One region of the Vibrio genomosp. F10 str. 9ZD137 genome, then DNA from elsewhere that is predicted to be linked to it. Evidence: predicted binding sites of a transcription regulator. Region 1 holds the regulator's gene; the other holds the start of a gene.
What was found. Region 1 encodes PurR, which represses purine synthesis genes. Its sites were predicted from a motif close to TNANGNAAACGTTTNCNTNA; they were not measured.
Positions count from the first base shown of each region.

Region 1 (3,423 bases):
AAGGGTTTGGTGACGTAATCATCCGCGCCCATTTCTAAGCCAACAATCTTATCAATGCTGTCGGTTCGCCCGGTTACCAAAATAATACCCATGTCCGACTGACTTCGCAGTTCTCGTGTCAACATCAGGCCATCAGAGCCTGGAAGGTTAATGTCAAGCATGACCAAATCGACAGAGGACATGTTCAATATTTCATGCATCTGTTCACCGCTTTGAGCTTCACTCACCGTATAGCCTTCATTCTGAAAGTAGCCGACCAGCTTACTGCGTGTGACAGCATCGTCTTCGACGACCAGTATATGATAAGTCATTTAACCCACTTATTTTTATTCATTGGAATGATTTTGCTAGAGCCATTCTATTCATAATTCATCACAATTCTAGCTCATCCGGTTAAGTTTGGACAAATCTTGCAAGTTTATTGATTCAAAACAAGATAGCTGAATCTGTTCATAATTCGACATAATTTCACAATTTTTATCATACTCTTAAGTAACCCTGTTCATTTTTATTCGTTAAACTAGAAAGATTATTTCTGTTAAGGCTAATGACAATGCAAGAAACAAAAGCATTCAACGAAAAACGTGCTGAAATCTACTGGTGGCTATCTAGTCTATTCGCCAAAGAACTCACAGAACCGGATGTCGAACAGTACCAGTCGGCTCAGATTAGAGCTTTCCTTACTGGTTTGGGAGAGAACCCATCATTAAAGCCTGCGATTGATAAACTCGTTGATGCACTGAATCGACTGCAAGATAGAGAAGATGCACAACTTGAGTTATCTGCTGACTTTTGTGACCTATTTTTAAAGTCAGAGAAAGATTCGGCTCTGCCATACGCGTCAATTTATATTGGCGAGGCTGGAATACTCAACGATACCCCTGCAAAGGAAATGGCGGATCTGATGGCGAAGCATAATGTGGCAGTTCATGAAACCCTCAATGAACCGGCTGATCATATCGCTATTGAGCTCGATTTTTTAGGTCACCTGATTATCCGTTCCAATGAAGTTGAAATAGAAAAGCACCTTGACCAAGCGCTGATTGAGCAAGAACAGTTTATCTCAACCTACTTGTTATCTTGGGTCCCGCAATTCACCCATAAATGTCAGCAATTGGATGATTTCGGTTTCTATGCTGCAGTATCTGAATTGATGAGTGCTTTTCTGGAACTCGATTACCAGTACTTAACTGGCGAGTAAAAACTCGATATAAACACCATGATATTGTCTAATTGTCGTTTTAGATCACGCGAATATGACCGCTTTTCATTGCTTGTCCTTCACATGACGTCTAAAATTGAAATAATAACGACAAAAGAATGACTAACTAACCGCTATTATTGGCGGTTTTTGTGTTTTTACTCATAATAAGATGTTTTTGCTCATGTAAGCACTGAAACGCTTTGTTAGTGAATGGAATTGCAACTGCAATTAACAGGAAAAGAATTATGGCCACAATTAAAGATGTTGCTCGCTTAGCTGGCGTATCAACGACCACTGTTTCTCACGTTATCAATAAAACGCGATTCGTGGCAGAAACGACACAAGAAAAAGTGAATAAAGCCGTTGAAGAGCTCAACTACGCGCCAAGTGCCGTTGCCCGCAGCTTAAAATGCAACACAACACGAACTATTGGCATGCTGGTCACTCAGTCTACTAATCTTTTCTTTTCTGAAGTCATTGACGGTGTTGAAAGCTATTGTTATCGCCAAGGCTACACGCTGATTCTTTGTAACACCGGCGGTATCTATGAAAAACAGCGTGACTATATTCGCATGCTGGCCGAGAAACGAGTGGATGGCATTCTGGTCATGTGTTCTGACCTTACTGAAGAACTTCGAGAAATGCTTGATCGTCACTCAACCATTCCAAAGGTTGTCATGGATTGGGGCCCAGAAAGCTCCCAGGCTGATAAAATAATCGATAATTCAGAAGAAGGTGGTTATCTCGCCACAAAATACCTGATTGATAAAGGCCATAAAGATATTGCCTGTCTAAGCGGGCATTTTGAAAAAGCAGCATGCCAAGAGCGCATTTTAGGCTTTAAGCGAGCATTGACAGAAGCCAACCTAAAAATCGATGAAGATTGGATCTTAGAAGGTAACTTTGAGTGTGATACCGCAGTCTTAGCAGCAGACCAAATTGCGGCGATGGACAACAAACCAACGGCCATTTTCTGTTTCAACGACACGATGGCTCTCGGTTTAATCAGTCGCTTGGGGCAAAAAGGGATTAACGTTCCTAACGATATCTCTGTCATTGGTTATGACAATATTGAGCTTGCTGAGTACTTTTCTCCTCCACTAACGACCGTACACCAACCCAAACGTCGTGTAGGTAAAAATGCATTTGAAATTTTGCTTGAGAGAATCAAAGATAAAGATCACGAAAAGCGCATATTTGAGATGCACCCTGAAATCGTAGAACGAAACACCGTAAAGGATCTCAATAAGTAGTTTGCTTTGACCGGCTTTTCTTTACTTGCTAATTATATGTTATAGTTTAGACTCAATATTGAGATGAATTTGTTGGATGAACATCACACTAACCAGGCGGTTTTGTGATTCTCATTCAAATTGATCAAAGCTTTATTTTCAGTCACGCACAGGGCAAACCACTTGAAAAGGTGGGACGCAAAGCCTCCGGCCTAAACCAAACATTCTGTTTATCACAGGAGTTGGTAGGTAGCGGGGTTACCGATGGCAAGCAATGCAAACATAAAATTTACCCGTAAATGACACAGTTTCTGCATATTTTGCTAACCTCTCGGACCTGATTTGGTGGCGTATTTAACATACACCGAGAACATACAGCATGGATAAACCAATACTAAAAGACTCAATGAGGCTGTTTGAACAGCTTGGACGAGTAAAGTCTCGTTCAATGTTTGGCGGTTTCGGTATTTTTGTTGAAGACACAATGTTTGCACTTGTTGTAAATGACAAACTTCACATAAGAGCCGATAGCATTGCCGTTAAAAAGTTCAAGCAGCAAGGCTATATGCCATATGTCTATAAAAAGCGCGGACACCCTGTCGTAACAAAATATTATGCGTTACCTGATGATTGGATGTCAGATTCAGCAACCACTCTCGCTGAAGCGAAAAACTCATTAGAGATTGCAAAGAAAGAGAAAGAAAGCCAAGCATCTGCAAAACCGGATCGCCTTAAGGATTTACCAAATCTTAGGTTGGCAACGGAAAGAATGCTGAAAAAAGCGGGTATTGATTCTGTAGCAACTCTTGAGGAACAAGGCTCTGTAGCCGCTTATAAGGCCATTCAGCAATCTCACCCATCAGATGTGGGGCTGGAGCTTCTTTGGGCGCTAGAAGGCGCCATTAAGGGGACTCACTGGTCTGTTATTCCCCAAGAGAGACGGGAAGAACTCGCGAATCGATTAAGATAACTCAAAAAAGCCAACAT
Region 1 covers NZ_JBNGCJ010001040.1:4,351-7,773, forward strand. The annotation lists gene torR (two-component system response regulator TorR) at 1-311, opposite strand, end outside; gene torD (molecular chaperone TorD) at 554-1,201, shown strand; gene purR (HTH-type transcriptional repressor PurR) at 1,450-2,457, shown strand; cyclic di-GMP riboswitch class I at 2,600-2,702, shown strand; gene ACP45E_RS22100 (TfoX/Sxy family DNA transformation protein) at 2,816-3,406, shown strand.

Region 2 (3,423 bases), on a different contig from region 1:
TGAATCAAACCAAGCTCAAGCACTGATCATCAAGCAGCAAAAAAAACAGATCGAGACGATTTACAGACACGTTAAAAAATTACAACAAGCATCACCTAAAAATGCCAACGACCAGAAACTGAACACTGCATGCGCGATGTTTGGATTCACTTCGACAAAACTACCCGATCAAAAAACGATCAAAGTTCGTTACAAGCAACTGTCCAAACTCTATCATCCAGACTTGAGCGGAACGGATGATGAAATGAAGCGATTAAATAATGCGCTTAAAATTATCCTGGCACACATTAAGTAACGCCCCACCAGGTTAATAAAATGTTACATTTGAGTGTCGCATTTTGAGGAAACACAAGAAAAAGCACGTCACGCAAGCGATCCCCCTCTCAAGCATGTAACAAACAATTAACCTCACTTCCTTTTATATGTCATAATGTCCGAAGAAAATTGAAAGTGAACTTCACTTTAGAAGGAGAAAATAATGTTCAGCTCAGAAGGTACTTGTGACTGGTGTAAAAAACCAAGCGCTCTTACCAAACTTAATTATATTGATGGAAAGTCTAACAATTCATGTGAAGACTGTTATGACCTTGCTTCATTGGATGTACGCGAATTCAACATTGCGGAACGTCAGCACCAAGAGCAGCACTGCGCACAATATTAGACTGCCCCTTCTTCTTTTATACTCACTCTTTCACTACCAACCAATAGCTTGCACTAAAAAGTCACTTAACGTGACTTTTTTAATTTCTGCCCTTTAAAACCGACCTCTACCGCTTACAAAACAATCTCAGCACCCAATCTAAATCACATTTTGTTCATAATTGAAGCAATTTGTACTTGATCCTTACTCAAAATAAAACTACTGTATAGGTATACAGCATGTATAAAAGGACAGGGATATGTTGCAAATACAACCTAATCAGCACTCGAAGTACAACACTCTTGCTCAGCCAACAGCTCCGATGACGATCGACGATTCAATCATGGGTCGGTTATCCGGTTTATCAAGCAGCCAGCAATGGATTCTATTTACGTCAGAATGCCCCCGTCCTGATTTTGAACAGTTTTCTTCATCGAAAATCAGCTGCAATAAAATTATTCATATGAAAGCATCTCAATCGATGACAGAACTAGAAACAGTGACAAAAGCCATTAAGTCTGGCAACGCCAGTGCTGTTGTCGCTTCAAATAATATTGATCACGTTAACCAAGCCTTACTCAAATCGTTAGCGTCGCTCCATGACTGTGAAGTATTTTTCGTTGAAGGCAGAGGCCAAAAGTATCACTAGTAAGTTCAACGAATTTTCGCACTCTTTTAGCGCCTCATTTTCGAGGCGCTTTTTTATTTTTTCTCGCTGTATCGATATACGATAGATTTTAAGCAAACGTTTGCTTTTTAAGTGTCGATGATAAAAAGTTCTGGTATGATGCGGGGCATATTCACAGCCTAAGCCCTACTGTTTGTAGTCTTGGGTTCCTTCTCAATCTGACGTTTAAAAAATAGGAATGTCTAATGAGCCTTGCTGATCAAGTTTTAGCCGTCAATGACGATTTACCCATTCGCACTAACAAGCCTGTCCACAGTGGCAAAGTTCGTTCTGTTTACTGGCTGACCGATGAAGATAGCCAGCGTCTAATTCAAGAAAAAGGGTACGATGTCGCTCCTGATGCACCGTTAGCTATCATGGTTATCAGTGACCGTATATCTGCCTTTGATTGTATTTGGCATGCTGAAGGTGGTCTTAAAGGTGTACCAGGAAAAGGGGCTGCTCTTAACGCGATATCTAACCATTGGTTTGATTTGTTTAAGAAGAATAATCTCGCAGACAGTCATATATTGGATATCCCGCATCCGTTTGTTTGGATTGTGCAAAAAGCAAAACCCGTCATGATTGAAGCCATCTGTAGAAATTACATCACGGGCTCAATGTGGCGTGCTTACGAGAAAGGTGAACGTGAATTCTGTGGTATTGAGCTTCCTGAAGGCTTAGAAAAAGATAAAGTTCTACCTGAGCTTCTTATTACTCCTTCAACAAAAGGAATCCTGAAGGGTATTCCGGGAGTCCCTGAGGCGGATGATGTCAATATTTCTCGCAAGAACATCGAAGATAACTTTGCTGCTTTCAACTTCTCCACCTCAGACGATATAGCTCGATACGAATCCCTGCTTAAAGATGGCTTTTCGGTTATCAGTAAAGCGTTGGCCGATGTTGATCAGACGTTTGTCGATACTAAATTTGAGTTTGGCTATGTCACCGATTCAGCGGGTAATGAAAAGCTTATCTATATGGATGAAGTGGGCACGCCGGATTCTTCTCGTATTTGGGATACCAAAGAATATCAAGCAGGCAATATCGTCGAAAATTCGAAAGAAGGTTTCCGCCAATTCCTTTTAGGTCACTTTCCAGATCCTGATATTCTTCTTAACAAAGAACGCATGCCAGAAAGAGAAGCATTGGCTCGTGATAACGCATTGCCAAATGAAGCTCTCATGGATATCTCTAGAACTTATATCAGCATTGCAGAAAAGATTACGGGTAAACCTGTGCATCTCAGCCAAAACCCTAAGCAAGAAATTATCGATGTGCTGCGCAGCGATTACGGCCTTATAGATTAGGCCATTTATTGATGAGGTTACTGAGACACTACCCTGTGCTAAAAGCTAAGCATCAAAAGCACGAGCAGCTCATCAATGATTAAAGCCTCTACAAAAAACGCCAGCCATTATTACTTGCTGGCGTTTTTCTACAAATCCTAGTTGATAGCCTACTGATTGTGCCAATCACATACACACCGATACAAAATGGTATACTATCGGGAAAATGACTCAACGGATTCAATAATGGAAGCTGAACTTCTCGAAATTCAAAACTTTCTTTCTCAACGCCCTCCATTTGATGATCTCCCTCCAGAAGTGCTGGAACACGTCACCAAACATGTCGAAATTTCCTACTTTCGTAAAGATACTCCCATCATTCACTTTGGCGATAACATCAATGACTTGTATATCGTGCGTAGCGGTATCGTTGAAGTCTATCGTCGTAAAGGGGAACTCTATAATCGCATCGATGAGGGCGCTGTTTTCGGTCAAATGGGATTATTAACCAATAATAAAGTACGCTTTCCTGCCAAGGCTATTGAAGACACTCTACTCTATTGTCTCCCGGAGGCGATTTTCCAAGAATTGTATGACAACCACGATTCATTCGCTGATTTTGTGGAAGTAGAAGATAACGCCCGTCTTAGGCAAACCGTTTCCAGTACCGAAGATGATAATGACTTAACGACCTGTAAGGTGCGGACTCTACTCACGCGAGACGTACTTTTTATTGCCGGAACCGAAACCATTCAGCAAGCGGCCATTAAAATGGCTGAAGAAAATGTCTCTTCGCTACTTATTATCGATCAAAACAAGCTCGATAA
Region 2 covers NZ_JBNGCJ010000876.1:2,860-6,282, forward strand. The annotation lists gene ACP45E_RS19635 (J domain-containing protein) at 1-295, shown strand, start outside; gene ACP45E_RS19640 (hypothetical protein) at 479-661, shown strand; gene ACP45E_RS19645 (SulA-like leucine-rich domain-containing protein) at 900-1,289, shown strand; gene ACP45E_RS19650 (phosphoribosylaminoimidazolesuccinocarboxamide synthase) at 1,514-2,617, shown strand; gene ACP45E_RS19655 (putative nucleotidyltransferase substrate binding domain-containing protein) at 2,843-3,423, shown strand, end outside.
Region 2: the regulator PurR is predicted to act here: its motif matches at 1,378-1,397, upstream of ACP45E_RS19650 (phosphoribosylaminoimidazolesuccinocarboxamide synthase).